2 linked regions of the Flocculibacter collagenilyticus genome follow. The protein of the gene in region 1 interacts with the protein of each later gene in a pairwise test. Links are inferred from orthologs where the notes say so. Each region holds a gene or a part of one and is shown in the gene's direction. Other genes may lie near its edges.

Region 1 (7,552 bases):
TTGCTTGATTTAGTGTCTTTCTGCTCATTCACATCAATGTCTAAGGCTAAACTTGCCTGCAAAGGCTGAGGCGCAGTTAAGGGAAGCTCTTCTAATATATCGTCTACACAGGCCACTAACTTGGCACCTTGCTTAATTAAATGATGACAACCTTGTGCTAAAGGATTCGTTATTGCGCCAGGTACGGCAAAGACTTCTCGGTTCTGTTCAAGTGCCAACCTTGCAGTAATCAGCGAACCACTCTTAACGGCAGCTTCAACAACCAGAGTACCCAAACTTAACCCTGCAATGATGCGATTGCGCCGCGGAAAGTTTTCTGGCTTTGCTGGTGTATTCGGCACAAACTCTGATATTAGTGCGCCCTGCTCCATAATTTGTTGCGCTAATCTCTGATGACGTTTCGGGTAAATATTATTTAGCCCAGTTCCCAATACTGCTACTGTTTGGCCAGCTCCCGCTAACGCCCCTTTATGTGCAGCGCCATCAATTCCCATTGCCAAACCGCTGGTCACTACCCAATGCCGATGCGTAAGTTCTTTTGCTAATTGATGCGCATTATTTAAGCCTGACGGTGTAGCACTTCTTGCGCCCACGATTGCAACTTGCGGCTGATGCAAAACGTTTGGATTACCAGCAACGTACAAAATAAGTGGCGGATCACTCATTTCCTTCAATAACGCAGGATAGGCGTCATCAAATAGGGTAATGGCATAATGCTGACTCTGCTCTAGCCAACTAAAAACAGTATTGAGATAGGCCTCATTTGGCCGATGTAAACGAGCAACTTGGCTTTCACTAAGTCCAAGCTGCAATAACGCGTCATTCGGCATAGCAAACAGTGTGTCTAACGAAAATCTAGACAACAGTTTGAGTAGCCCTTTCGTGCCAAGCTTAGGAAGTTGTTGAAGGATGAGAAGTTGACGTAATACGTCTAAATGTTGATTTGCCACAGACATTCCTTGTTGTCGCAGGTGTGATATAAAACAGCGCAGTAATTACTGCGCTGTTCGTGTTTATTTTAATTTACGCCGATTTTAGTATAAATTATGGGGTAATTACTTTATCGCCCACACGCACAGGTCTGTACGTATCCATTACCATGGCATAAGCAATTTTCTCGTACACTTTAAAAACCATCAATTCACCTACTTTTTCTCTAGGCATAATAACGATGTCTTCTTTAGTGTCTTCTAATACCATTTTTAACGGTTTTTTCGTTTCAGCGAGTAATTTGTCAAACTTAGATGAATCTTCAGCGTATTTAGGCCCATTCAAGGTTTTGATCACTTGCGGTGATTGACGCACAATATCCAGCATATGCCCAGCCTTCATATCTTGCGCTTCACCTAGGTTAAGAACTACCACATCCATTTTGCTAAATTCACGTAACTTTGAAGTGGATGCAATAATACGCCCTTCTACATTACTTTCTGGGCTGCGCATTGAGAAAAATGCAGGTAAGGTTTGCCCATCAGATGCAGGTAATAATTTATCGCCCGGTTTAATTTCTTTACGCACACTGGTTACGGTTGCCGAGGCAGGAATATTCTTATCGATATTGCCCGAACGAAACGCACGCAGTGTGCCAACAAAAATCGCTTCGCGGCCTAGTTCAACATCAGACTGATAATCGAAGTACGGCTCACCTTCACGATATATTGCATATTGACGGCCTACTTCTAAATCACCATTCACATACACAGTACGGTCCATCACAATATTCTTATGACTTTCATCGGCACCTAAAATGTAAGGCAACTCTGATACGACCACTTCATCAATAGACTGTTCAAAGCTTAAAAATGGACGGATCATATTTAGCGGCAAAGTAGGTACGGCTAAATCTTTTTTATGAACCTTGCGTTGTACAGGCGATAGCTTTTTCATGTTTCGATTGATCACAAGCATCGGCACGCCGTCTGCGTCATAAATCAATGAAATGGTATCACCGGGATAAATTAAATGTGGATTTTCAATTTGTGGGTTTAGGCGCCATAACTCGGGCCACTTCCACGCATCTTCTAGGTAGATTTCAGAGATGTCCCACAACGTGTCGCCTTTTTTAACAACATAGTTCGCTGGCGCGTCTTCTCTAATAGTTAGTACATCTGCCACAGCTTGGCTAGAAATTAGTAATGCGGCTAAAAATGCACTAAATCGTTTAACCATGCTAGCTTTCTTGAGCCTCTTGTTCATTATTTTTTCGTTCTTTTTCTGTTTAATTGGCTTTTAATCTATTATTAGCGACTGTAAATGGCTAAAATTGAAACATAACATATCTGTTAAATTAAAGCATGTAAATTAAAGGTCAAAATGGCAATACTAGAAGTTTTAAGATTCCCAGATGAAAGATTGCGCACCGTGGCGCAGCCTGTAACTGAAGTGAATGATGAAATCCGTCAAATAGTGAAAGATATGTTCGACACTATGATGGATGAAAATGGCATCGGCTTAGCAGCTACGCAAGTTGATATTCATCAGCGCATTGTAGTGATTGATGTGTCTGAAGACAGAGACGATCGACTAGTACTCATTAATCCAGAAATAACTCATAAAGAAGGCACAACCTGTAGTGAAGAAGGCTGTTTATCAGTGCCTCATTCTTACGCTAAAGTTGATCGCGCCGAACGGGTATCTGTTACAGCGCTGAATGAGCAAGGTGAAACCTTCTCGTTTGACGCAGACGGTCTTCTGGCTATCTGTATTCAACATGAATTAGATCATTTAGTTGGCAAACTTTTTATCGATTACTTATCTCCGCTTAAGCGCGAGCGTATTAAAAAGAAATTAGAAAAAGAAGCGCGCCTTCAAGCCAAAGCGAATCGTAGTTAATCAGTCATAAAGGTTTATTTTGTCTAATCCATTAAAGATTATTTTTGCTGGCACCCCTGATTTTGCAGCAAAGCACCTTCAAGCACTTATTGATTCAGAACATCAAATCTGTGCAGTTTATACTATGCCCGACCGCCCCGCTGGACGGGGTAAAAAACTTCAAGCCAGCCCGGTTAAGCAACTTGCACAAGAGCATGACTTGCCCGTGGTTCAACCAAGCAGTTTAAAGTCTGAAGAAGCGCAACACGCACTGGCTGCGTTTAACGCTGATCTGATGGTTGTTGTTGCGTATGGGTTAATTTTGCCACAAGTGGTATTAGACACACCCAAATATGGCTGCATTAATGTACACGGTTCTATACTTCCTCGCTGGCGTGGTGCAGCTCCAATCCAGCGCGCCATTTGGGCGGGTGATGCTGAAACAGGTGTCACCATTATGCAAATGGATGCAGGGTTAGATACCGGTGATATTTTACATATTGCCCGCACACCTATTGAAGCCACCGACACCAGTGCAAGCATGTATAACAAGTTAGCAGAAATTGGCCCGAGGGCTTTGCTCACCTCACTGACCTTAATTGCTGAACAACAAATTACCGCGACACCTCAAGATGACAAGCTCGCTAATTACGCTGAAAAATTGTCAAAAGAAGAAGCGTTATTAGATTGGAATAAATCCGCAGCTGAATTAGAACGTGAAATCAGAGCGTTCAATCCGTGGCCGATGTCTTACACTAAGCTTGATGAACATAACATTAAAGTGTGGCAAGCACAGGTTATTGATGAGGCACATAATGCAGCACCAGGCACTATTCTTTCTGCCACAAAACAAGGCATTAATATCGCCACTCAACAGGATGTACTGTCAATTACTTCATTACAACCCCCTGGTAAAAAAGCCATGTCTGCACAAGACTTTATCAATGCGCGCGCCGAATGGGTAACACCGGGCAAGGTGTTAAAATGAATGTAAGAGCACTTGCTGCTAATTGTTTATTTCAGGTTGTCGATAAAGGCCAATCGTTAAATGATGCGCTCCCTCAGGCACAACAACAATTAGCTTCTAGTAAAGATAAAGCGTTGCTTCAACATATTTGCTATGGCGTATTACGCTGGTTACCAAAATTGGATTATGTAACCAATGAATTAGTCAGCAAGCCATTAAAAGGCAAACAACGCCTATTTCAATTCTTATTGTATGTGGGTATTTATCAACTGGCGGAAATGCGTATTCCTGCACATGCCGCCGTGGCTGAAACCGTTAAAGCAACAAAACAACTTAAAGCGCCGGGGTTAAAAGGCATGATCAACGGCGTATTACGTAATTTTCAGCGCCGTGAACAAGCCTTATGGCAAGCAGAACAAGCGAGCCCTGTGCTCCAATACGCACACCCAAACTGGTTTATTAAACGCGTTCAAGCCGCTTATCCTGAACAATGGCAACAAATCTTAAGCAATAATCAGCAACAAGCACCGTTGTGGCTAAGAGTAAACGAACAAGTACAACCGCGTAATAGTTATAGTGATCAGTTAAATGAGCTGAATATTAAACACACTGTATCTGAAACAGCATCACAAGCCATCTTACTAGATACCCCTATTGATGTGGCTAAACTGCCTGACTTTGAGCTAGGCAGTTGCTCGGTACAAGACGCAGCGGCACAACATGCGGCATTATTATTAGATGCTCAACCGCATCACAATGTACTTGATGCCTGTGCGGCCCCTGGTGGTAAAACCTGTCATATTTTAGAGCTCACCCATGATATAAAAATGACAGCAATTGATAGTGACGAATCACGCCTCAGTCGGGTGCTTGAAAATCTACAGCGATTAAAACTCACGGCAAACACCATCTGTGGTGACGCGAGCCAACCGCAACAATGGTTTAATGGTGAATTGTATGACCGCATTTTGTTAGATGCACCTTGCTCTGCAACGGGTGTGATTAGACGTCATCCAGATATCAAATGGCTTCGTAGAAACAATGACATTGCGGAATTAGCGGCACTACAACAAAAAATATTGCTCGCACTATGGCCAACATTAAAACCAGGAGGCATTTTACTGTATGCCACCTGTAGTGTATTACCAGAAGAAAACCAGCAACAAATCGAGCAATTTTTAGCAAGCCAAACCGATGCCGAGTTATTACCTATTGCTTATCAACACGATCAACGAATTGGCTGGCAAATTTTACCTGGCGACAATAATATGGATGGCTTTTATTACGCCAAACTACACAAAAAAATTAACGAAACTAAATGAAGATAATCATTCTCGGTGCTGGGCAAGTAGGTGGCACACTAGCGGAAAATTTGGTCGGTGAGCAAAACGATATCACGATTGTTGATATTAACGCTGCACGACTAAACGAACTGCAAGACAAACTCGACCTTAAAACCATTAACGGTCACAGCGCGCATCCCAATGTTTTGCGCCAAGCAGGTGCCGAAGATGCCGATATGATTATCGCCGTAACCAGCAGTGATGAAGTTAATATGGTAGCTTGCCAAGTGGCCTATAGCTTATTTAACACACCCTCGAAAATTGCACGTATTCGTTCAGAGGCATACCTAGAGTACCGTCATCAACTGTTTCATAATCACGAAATGCCGGTGGATCACTACATCGCGCCTGAGCAGCTAGTAACGCATTACATTAGACGCTTAATCGATTACCCCGGCGCATTGCAGGTACTCGAATTTGGTAACGGCAAGGTGTCATTAGTGGCTGTAAAAGCCTATTACGGTGGCTTATTAGTGGGCTATGCCTTATCAGCATTGAAAGATCATATCCCTAACGTTGATACGCGTGTTGCCGCAATTTATCGCCAAGGCCGCCCCATTAAGCCTCTTGGCACCACTGTAATAGAAGCGGACGATGAAGTGTTCTTCGTGGCTGCCACCAAGCACATTCGCGCGGTAATGAGCGAACTGCAAAAGTTAGAACAAAGCTACAAGAACATTATGATCGTCGGCGGCGGCAACATAGGCTGCGGATTAGCAAAGTCATTAGAGCAACAGCATAAAGTCAAATTAATAGAGCGCGACCAAAATCGAGCAGAATCACTCTCTGAAACGTTAAACAATACCTTAGTTTTTTGTGGAGATGCGTCGGATCAGGAACTATTATCAGAAGAGCATATTGAACACGTTGATGTTTTTATTGCAGTAACCAATGATGATGAGGCAAACATCATGTCTGCGATGTTAGCTAAACGCTTAGGCGCACAAAAAACGATGGTGCTGATTCAGCGCACTGCTTACGTTGACCTTATCCAAGGCGGCGAGATTGATATTGCTATTTCGCCGCAGCAAACCACTATTTCCGCACTGTTAACCCACATTCGACGCTCGGGCATTGTTAACGTGTATTCATTACGTAAAGGTGCTGCAGAAGCCGTAGAAGCAGTTGCACATGGTGATGAAAACACCTCAAAAGTCGTCGGGCGCACGATTGGAGAAATCAAATTACCTCCTGGTGCAACAATTGGCGCAATTGTACGTGACAATGAAGTGTTAATCGCGCACGATAAGACCGTCATTGAAGAAGATGATCACGTCATTTTATTTTTGATTGATAAAAAATACATTTACGAAATTGAAAAACTCTTTGCTGTTAGTGCAATATTTATCTAGTAGTCGACATTTAACGTATTATTTGCAACGGAATTATGAATAAACATAACAGTAATATTAAACAAGCCATACACACCTTACAGCAAAACACTGAACGATTTACTGACCGTTATGTTGTTACTTGGGTAGGCGTAATTTTACTGTTATTTATTATTGGTGCTGGCTTTGCCTATTTCAGCGGCAACCAACAACAACAAAATAAAGTGGCAACACTTGAACAAGCACTGAAACAAACTGAAGACTTAAAACAGCTTGCCACCTTACTTCCAGAACTAAATAAAACCCAACAACAAATCGCGCTTAGCAACGAACAACGCCAAGAATTGACCATGTTACGTGAACAAGTCTCTACCCTTCGTAACCGCGTAGCCGCCTTGACCACAGAGCGCCAACAAGAAGTGGCTAGTAAGAATAATGAAATAAATAATTATTTAGGTGAGGTTGAGGCGCTAAGAACTGAAAACGAAAAATTGCGTCGACAACTATCTGATTTAGAAACGCTTGCTGCCCATCAAGAAAACCATATTAACCAGTTTGAACTCGGCGAAAACGATTCCATTACCATGATAGAAGGCATTAATAGCCGTTTTGGGATCCGAGAAATCGGCACCAATTTAGTAAAAACATACAGCGGGAATGCGCTTTATTTTATGCGTACTGCACAAACCATCACGCTTACGGTTAAGCCGTATTATCGTTGCCAAGTAACACTAAATAAAATTGATGCCGTAAAAGGCACCGCACAATTTGACTATAGCTGCCGCATTAGCCGTTAGCACAGTCGTCCCATTTGCAGACTAAGAACGCCAAAATGCAGGTGTAAATAACACCAATAGGGTAAACACTTCCAGTCGGCCAAATACCATCGCCAGTACTAAAATCCATTTACTGGAATCTGCAATATCACCATAGTGTGCAGCCACTCCTGCCAAGCCCGGCCCCAAGTTATTTAAACACGCAGCCGTTGCAGAAAACGCCGTCATGTTATCCATGCCAGTGGCTAATAGAGCCAACATGATCAACACAAAGACCAGCGTATACGCAGAAAAGAATCCCCATACCGCTTCAACCACTTTATC
Region 2 (8,208 bases), 1.3 Mb from region 1 along the record:
CAATTGATGACAGTGGTTTAACGGAAGAATTAGTGTCTAACCCTAGAACGGGTATCGTTGCTGGCTCTGGTGGAGCGTCGTCGGCAAATACCGTTATTTCAGCCGATATTTTAAGAGAAAAAGGCGTGAAGCGTGTGGGGCCTTATGCGGTACCAAAAACCATGTCGAGTACGCTGTCTGCTTGTTTGGCGACACCGTTTAAAATTAAAGGGGTTAATTACTCAATTAGCTCTGCTTGTGCCACAAGTGCACATTGTATTGGACACGCGGTTGAGCAAATACAATTAGGTAAACAAGATATTATTTTTGCTGGTGGTGGTGAAGAAGTAGATTGGACTTTAGCCATGATGTTCGATGCAATGGGCGCACTTTCAAGTAAGTATAACGAAACGCCAGCAAAAGCCTCTAGAACCTATGATGCTAACCGCGATGGCTTTGTTATTTCTGGTGGCGGCGGTATGGTTGTAGTGGAAGAGCTAGAACATGCACTGGCACGTGGCGCTAAAATATATGCAGAAATTGTAGGCTACGGCGCAACATCAGATGGCTTTGATATGGTTGCACCTAGCGGAGAAGGCGCGATGCGTTGCATGCAAATGGCAATGAGCAATGTTGACGCACCAATTGATTATTTAAATACGCACGGTACATCAACGCCTGTTGGCGATGTAAAAGAGCTGCAAGGTATTAAAGAAGTGTTTGGCTCGAATATACCAGCCATTAGTGCAACTAAAGCAATGACTGGGCATGCATTGGGTGCAGCGGGCGTACATGAAGCCATTTATTCATTATTGATGATGGAAAATAATTTTATCGCCCCTTCCATTAATGTTGAAGAGCTAGATGAAGCAGCGCAAGGCATGGATATCGTGACTGAAAAGCGTGATACAGAGCTAAATACAGTGATGTCGAATAGTTTTGGTTTTGGTGGCACTAACGCAACTTTAGTACTGCAAAAATATAAAGCGTAATCGCAATTAGGTTGTTACCGTTCGCGTAAAGCGAACGGTATTTCACGCCTTGTTAGTTTTGATTATTAATTAAATCCATGACAGGGTGCTTCATATTCCGGTTAAATACTTCTTCACCCATAACATAAGTTGCATGAATATTACGGTTGTCGCCAAGCATCATTAATACAAATAGTTTTTCGTGTAGTGAACTAGCTTTCGACATTCTATACTCCTGAAAAGGCGTACCTGCCCAATCCATCACAATAAAGTCAGCTTCTTTGTTATTTAAAAAATTACCAATGCTGTCATCTAAGCTAAGTGATTCAGCCCCACCTAATGTTGCCAAGTAGAAGCCTTCAAATGCTGAAAACTTTTGGTTTTGCAGCTGAATGATTTTATAAGCCTCATTTAATGTTTCTAGCATTGAAAAGCTGGTGCCTGCGCCTACATCAGTGCCCAATCCGACGCGAATGCCGGCCTCTCTAGCCGTTTTAAGTTTGAATAAGCCACTGCCCAGAAAAAGGTTAGAAGTAGGGCAAAACGCGATAGACGATTTAGTTTTAGCAAGAGTTTGAATTTCTTCATCATCTAGGTGAATACTATGTGCAAAAATAGAGCGAGAGCTGGTTAAATTATAAAAGTCATATACATCGGTATAGCTTTTTCTATCGGGGAATAATTCTTTTACCCATGCAATCTCACCTTTATTTTCTGATAGATGTGTATGAACCCATGTATCAGGAAATTCTTTCTTTAATTTACCTGCCTGCTCAAGCTGTTCTGGAGTGGACGTTGGAGCAAACCTAGGCGTAATAGCGTAGTGAAGCCGTCCTTTGTTATGCCAATCTTTAATTAAGCGTTTAGAATCGTTATAACTACTGAGGGCGGTGTCTTGCAGGTATTCAGGGGCATTGCGATCCATCATCACTTTACCTGCAATAATCCGCATGTTTTTGTCATAAGCTTGTTCAAAAAGTACATTTACAGATTGAGGGTGTACAGTACCAAAAATAAGCGCAGATGTTGTGCCATTGCTCAACATCTGGTGTAGGAAAACATTTGATATTTTCTTGGCGTATGCTTTATCTGCAAATTGCTTTTCAGTTGGAAACGTATACTTTTTAAGCCAATCTAAAAGCTGTTCACCAAAAGCCGCTATCATTTCAGTTTGTGGGTAGTGAATATGTGTATCGATGAAGCCTGGGATAATTAACTTACCGCTATAGTCAACAACATCTATATTTTTTAATGCAGTAGATAGTTCGCTTGCGCTCCCCACTTTATGTACCTTTCCATCTTTAATAATGAGTATGCCATCTTGGAAGTACTCGTAACTATCCTCAAGCGTTGATGCTAAAGCAGGGTTAGACTTAAAGTGAAGAATACTGGCTTTAAATGCGACCGTCTTGGCAAGTACAGATGTTGAAGTAAGGAATGTAAAAAGCGCGACTACTAATAAAAAGTGTCTCATAATTTTTGTCCATCAAGGTAGGAAAAGAGCGTAGTGGTCTCGCAAAAATTAGTCGCACTTTGGCTAAATATCAATGTTAACAGGAAAAATAAACACTATATATTGTACTAGATAAGTGGGCTGTGACTTGCAGCATGAACATACCTTACTGAACAATCATGTAGCGGTATGTATTCAAACGAGAATATAAAAATGGTTTAGACGTGCTGGCTTTCCAATTTGAATCTAAAATCAGTTACAATTCCAACAAATTAATTTGCACGGATAAGATATTGTCAGAAATGAACATTTTTTATGATGAAAACATGCCTTATGTGGAAGCGTTTTTTTCTGAACTTGGGCAATTAACTGCGTTTAATGGGCGCACAGTTACCGCAGAGCAAGTTAAGGATGCAGATATATTGTTAGTAAGATCCATCACCAAAGTTGATGAAGCCTTACTTAGCTTAAACAAAAAGATTAAGTTTGTTGGCACTGCGACAATTGGTGTAGATCATATTGACCAACCTTACTTACAGTCTAGAAATATTACTTTTACCAACGCACCTGGCTGTAACGCGATGGGGGTTGCGGATTATGTAATCAGTAGTTTGTTGGTGTTGTGCAATAAATACCAACGTAATCTGTATAATCTTACAGTGGGTATTGTTGGGTTAGGAAATATTGGTAGTCGATTAAAGACCAAGCTTGACGCGTTGGGTATTCGAACGCTGGTGTGTGATCCATTTAAGCAGCGAACTGACACTAAAAAGCCAAGTACTAATCAAACAAACGATACCATTGGTGATATTAGCAATGTTAACTATGTTAGCTACGAAAAGTTGTTAGCTGAATCGGATGTTGTGACTTTCCATGTACCATTAACAAAAAGCGGTGACCATCCAACATATCACTTATTAGACTCTGATAGGCTTTTACAACTTAAACGTGACGCGATGATAATTAATGCTTCTCGTGGTGAAGTGATTGATAATAAAGCGCTATTGAATGCCAGAAAAAAAGGAATGCTTGGGGGGCTAGTGCTAGATGTATGGGAAAATGAGCCTAATATTTTAGAGGCATTAATTCCACATACTGATATTGCCACCGCACATATTGCTGGGTATAGCTTAGAAGGAAAAACTCGCGGCACAGAATATCTGTACCAAGCTGTATGTAATACACTGAACGTGAAAATTAAAAAAGCGTTAAAAGAATTTCTTCCTTCTGACTTTTTTAATACTATAACGCTTAATGGTTCAGGAACAACAGTGTTAAGCCAAACCGGCTTAGAAAAAATACTCGATCAGTCGCAGTTAACTCGTTTAGTGCATAGTGTGTACGATGTTAGACGAGACGATAATTTGTTCCGATTTTATATTAATGGCGAAGGGTTTGATTGGTTACGCAAAAACTATCCTGTTCGCAGAGAGTTTAGTGCTACAAATATTGCTGTTGAACCTAACAATAAATTACTTATAAACCAATTAATGCAATTGGGTTTTTCACAAAATTAATAGGAGAAATGAATGTCACGACTATTTGATGTGGCGGTATTGGGAGCCACTGGCTTGGTAGGGCAAACGATAATCGAGTTATTAGCGGAGCGAAAGTTTCCTATTAACAAATTATACCCTCTGGCAAGTAGTCGTTCTGCAGGTGAAACCGTATTTTTTAATGGTGAAGAAATAGAAGTCATCGACGCAGAAACATTTGAATGGACCAATGCACATTTTGGCTTTTTTTCGGCAGGCGGAGATGTCTCAGCTAAGTTTGCCCCGATTGCCGCTGAAGCGGGATGTATTGTTATAGATAACACGTCACATTACCGATATGAGCCAGATATCCCACTTGTTGTGCCTGAAGTAAATCCACAAGCATTGGCAGACTTTAGAAATCGTAACATTATTGCTAATCCAAACTGCTCTACCATTCAAATGATGGTGGCGTTAAAACCGATTCATGACCTAGCGGGGATTAACCGCATTAATGTTTCTACGTATCAATCAGTATCTGGTGCGGGCAAAAAAGCGATGGATGAGTTGGCAAAACAAACGGCTAGCTTAATGAACGCACGTCCACTAGAGACAAGTGCCTTTAGTAAACAAATTGCCTTTAACTGTATTCCTCAAATTGATGCATTCCAAGACAATGGCTACACCAAAGAAGAAATGAAAATGGTGTGGGAAACACAAAAAATACTGGCTGATGATACTATTTTAGTAAACGCCACCGCCGTTAGAGTGCCTGTGTTCTATGGTCATGGAGAAGCCATTCATTTAGAAACTAACATGCCTATTGATTTAGATAGTATTAAATCAGCGCTACATAGTGCGCCAGGTATAACATTGATTGAAGACGAGCAAGATTTTCCGACGCAGGTAACAGATGCTAGTGGAAATGATGATGTGTATGTTGGTCGTTTACGCCACGATATTACTCATCCAAATGGCATAAATTTATGGGTTGTATCAGACAATGTGAGAAAGGGCGCAGCAACGAATGCTATTCAAATTGCTGAGCTGTTAATTGACGAGCACATGTTATAGCAATTGGCATGGTTAAATGATTTTTAAAAGTCGATTTTTATAACTTCATACAATTCATGTATATATCTAAGCCGTGTTGCTCAAGTGACACGGCTACCTGCCGATACAATTAATATCTCATAGTGAGATTGCGTAAAATAATGCAAACCAATTCATACCATAATGGTAAATAAAGTCTAAAATTGGAATACGGCTTGCAAGACAATGCTTTTTTTCAAATAATAACTATAACATGGGATTCTTAGGATAGCTGATGCGCCGTTTTTTGCTGTTGTTGAGCATAGTTACAATTACTCTTTTTGCTAATACTTTTGACACTAATGCGTTAGAAGGAACACGGCTCAAAGGGCCTAAAGGTGTTGACTACGGTGAGCAAGGCCGTATTTACGGGCCAATTAAGTCGTCAGATACCTTGTGGCATATCGCGCAAAAAGTTAGGCCAGAAGCAAGTGTAAGCCTTTACCAAGTAATGGTTGCTTTATATCAGAAAAATCCCGGCGCCTTTCTTGATAAAAACTTAAACCACATGTCTGACGGTAGTTACCTTTCCATCCCTACCATTCAAGAAATTAAAAATATTGATCCTACCGACGCCTTAATGCGTTCACAGTCAGACGACGATTTATGGGCTAGAAAGCTGCGCGGAGAAGATATATCAGGCAGTGTTTCAGAGGCTGAAAGAAAGCTAAGCAATGCAAAGCAAGTTGATATTGAGCAAGCTAAAACTGAGCTTTCAGACAAATTAGAAAAGTTACAATCTGAGCAAACAGAGCAACTCGAATCTCTTAAAAGTGAATTTAGCAGTTCGTATTCAACGGTAAAAGATGTATTAGAAGAAAATGCGCAGCTAAAAGAAAAACTAAATATCATTAACGAAGAAATTACCCTCCTAAAAGATGCATTAAGTAAAGATGAGCAAGCAACGGCTCAACTGTTAGAAATGCAGTCGCAAATCCTTGCACAAACAAAAGAAGATTTAGAAATAACCAAAGCAGAAGCAGATAAAGGGTTTAACTTTGCCGATACAGGGAAAAGTATTGCCGAAAGCACGGTTTTTTGGGTCTTAGTGGGGACGATCCCGGCTCTTGCAATTCTTGGCTTTATTATTATGAAGTTAAGAAATAAAAAAGAAGAAGAGGAAGAGATCGTTCTTGAACCTCAAGCAAAACAAAGTGCCGATATGTACGAACCTGAGGATGAACTGTCCTTAGATGAAGAGCTAAGTTTAGATGAGCCAGATGAATTGTCACTGGATGATGATGAAGGGCTAAATTTAGAAGAAGAGGATGATGCATTAGAAGAGTTTGGTGACGATCTTCTTGACGATGGCACAGACTTACCAGATGACGATGCTATCCAAATTGACGGTGACGAGTTAGAAGAACCAGATGATATTCTTTATGAAGAAGACGCTTCAGCTGACGATGAACTTTTACATGATGAAGTAGAAGTTGAAGAAGAAGTGCCTGATATTGAAGCTGAAGAAACTGAGGACAGTGAAGAATTAGTGCCAGAGCATGATGGCATGCTTGATCAAAGCGAGTTAGACGATCTGTTATCAGTAGATGAAGAGTTATCCAAACTAGATGAAGCAGATGAAGATGAGAATTTATCAAATGATGATTTAGATGAACTTCTTAATCAAGAAATTGATGAAACAGATTTAGACTTGGATGATGAAGCTTTTGCCGCTGAGCTTGATATGGATTCAGAGAATATAGACGTTGATGACATAGTCGCGGAAGCGTCTGGAGAAGACAGCGATATAGTAGACGGTGATGTTGCAGCGGATGATGAAGATGCTACGGAAGAAGTAGATATTGATCAGCTATTAGATGAAACACAATCCGACGAGCAGCCAGCTGACCAAGCCGCAGATGAGTCGGTTGAAGCAGACGATGATTTTGATGTAGATGATTTATTAGCTGATGTAGCAGCTAGTGAAGAAACGGAAGATGGCTTAGAAGAAGTCGAGCTAGACTTACCTGAAGGTTCGGAGCCAGATGCAGATAATCAACTTGAAGTTGAGGCATCTAATATCGCTACCAGCGATGAAGAAATGGCAATCGATGATGTTGATGCAATTATGGACGAATTGGCAGATCATGATATCGACACTTCTGATGATACAGCTGACTTGGAAGAAAGCTCGAAAGAAGGTGAACTCGATGAAAGTGATGAATTAGATGATATTGACGCTTTGCTTGAAGAAACGGCTGATAACAATCAACTAGAAGAAGATGTGCAAGAAGATGAAATCCAAGAATTGTCCGATATTGAGAGTGAAGCGGCTGATATTCTAGATACTGATATTGACCAGGTTCTATCAGAAAATGATGAAGAGGTTGAAGAGTTAGATGAAGAGGCAATCTTCGATGAAACTGATGGTGTTGAAAATGAAAATCTAGATTTTGAAGATTTGATTGATGCTGATGAGTTGGATGCTCAATCAACTTCAGAAGATGATATAGAGATAGATGAAGCTGAAAATAGTGAAGCACAAACTGATACTCATGACGATGAAGAAGCCAAAGTTGAAGAAAGCAATGAGTTACAGGAATCGGAAAATATAGCGAGCTTAGAAAATGAACAGGTAACAGATGTAGATATCATTTCTGAGCAAGATGAACAAACTCAAGCATCGCAGTCAGAGCTAACCGATAGTACTGAAGAACCTGCAAGTAATGAAGTAAAAGAGCAAGTCGCTCATGAAAAAGACTTACTTGATGAAGACGTGACGGAAGAGCCAGAGCTTGAAAATACAAGTCAAGTGAGCGCTGATGAAACAATTGGTAAGGATGAGCTGCAAGATCTGGACTTAGGTGAGGAAGCCGAAGGTGGAGCAGAGTCTGAAGAAGCTGAAGCGCAAGAGGCACAAACAAGTGAGTCAGTGACTGATGCTGAAACGCCTGACGAACTTCCTGTTGAAGATTTAGAGAAAGAGACAACAGAAGAATTAAGCGAGCTTTTAGATGAGACTTCAGAAGGTGATGTGGAGCCTGAAGACGCTGAATCACAAGACTTAACGCTAGAAGATCCTACCCAAGAAGAGTCTGAACAAGAAGAGCTTGTACAAGAAGAACTCGCGCCAGAAGATTCTGAACAAGAGTTAGCGCTTGATGAAGCGTTAGAAGCAGAAGCGCAAACGAGTGAGCCGCTAGTTGATGATGAAATACCAGATGAATTTTCTATTGAAGAATTAGAAGAAGAGCCAGCAGAAGAGTTAACCGAGTTTTTAGATGAGACTACAGAAGGT

Evidence for each region.
Region 2: the proteins of def (region 1) and HUU81_RS05935 interact in binary tests that used the Escherichia coli proteins (3 or more experiments, as listed by UniProt). The link is inferred for Flocculibacter collagenilyticus from one-to-one orthologs.

What each region holds. Positions count from the first base shown.
Region 1 is NZ_CP059888.1:28,514-36,065, reverse strand. Bases 1,193-4,072 are described here. They hold def (peptide deformylase), read left to right. Parts: upstream 1,193-2,313; coding sequence 2,314-2,832; downstream 2,833-4,072. Other genes in these bases: rsmB (16S rRNA (cytosine(967)-C(5))-methyltransferase RsmB), read left to right, coding at 3,796-4,072; fmt (methionyl-tRNA formyltransferase), read left to right, coding at 2,852-3,799; HUU81_RS00130 (LysM peptidoglycan-binding domain-containing protein), read right to left, coding at 1,193-2,169. In the rest of the region: DNA-processing protein DprA, read right to left, coding at 1-950; more of HUU81_RS00130, read right to left, coding at 1,045-1,192; more of rsmB, read left to right, coding at 4,073-5,100; Trk system potassium transporter TrkA, read left to right, coding at 5,097-6,473; HUU81_RS00105 (hypothetical protein), read left to right, coding at 6,509-7,249; HUU81_RS00100 (TrkH family potassium uptake protein), read right to left, coding at 7,271-7,552. UniProt on the Escherichia coli protein: Removes the formyl group from the N-terminal Met of newly synthesized proteins. Requires at least a dipeptide for an efficient rate of reaction. N-terminal L-methionine is a prerequisite for activity but the enzyme has broad specificity at other positions.
Region 2 is NZ_CP059888.1:1,350,872-1,359,079, forward strand. The notes cover bases 3,123-5,942. They hold HUU81_RS05935 (aspartate-semialdehyde dehydrogenase), read left to right. Parts: upstream 3,123-3,932; coding sequence 3,933-4,952; downstream 4,953-5,942. Other genes in these bases: HUU81_RS05930 (4-phosphoerythronate dehydrogenase), read left to right, coding at 3,123-3,920; HUU81_RS05940 (FimV/HubP family polar landmark protein), read left to right, coding at 5,206-5,942. Also shown: fabB (beta-ketoacyl-ACP synthase I), read left to right, coding at 1-971; guaD (guanine deaminase), read right to left, coding at 1,024-2,424; more of HUU81_RS05930, read left to right, coding at 2,706-3,122; more of HUU81_RS05940, read left to right, coding at 5,943-8,208.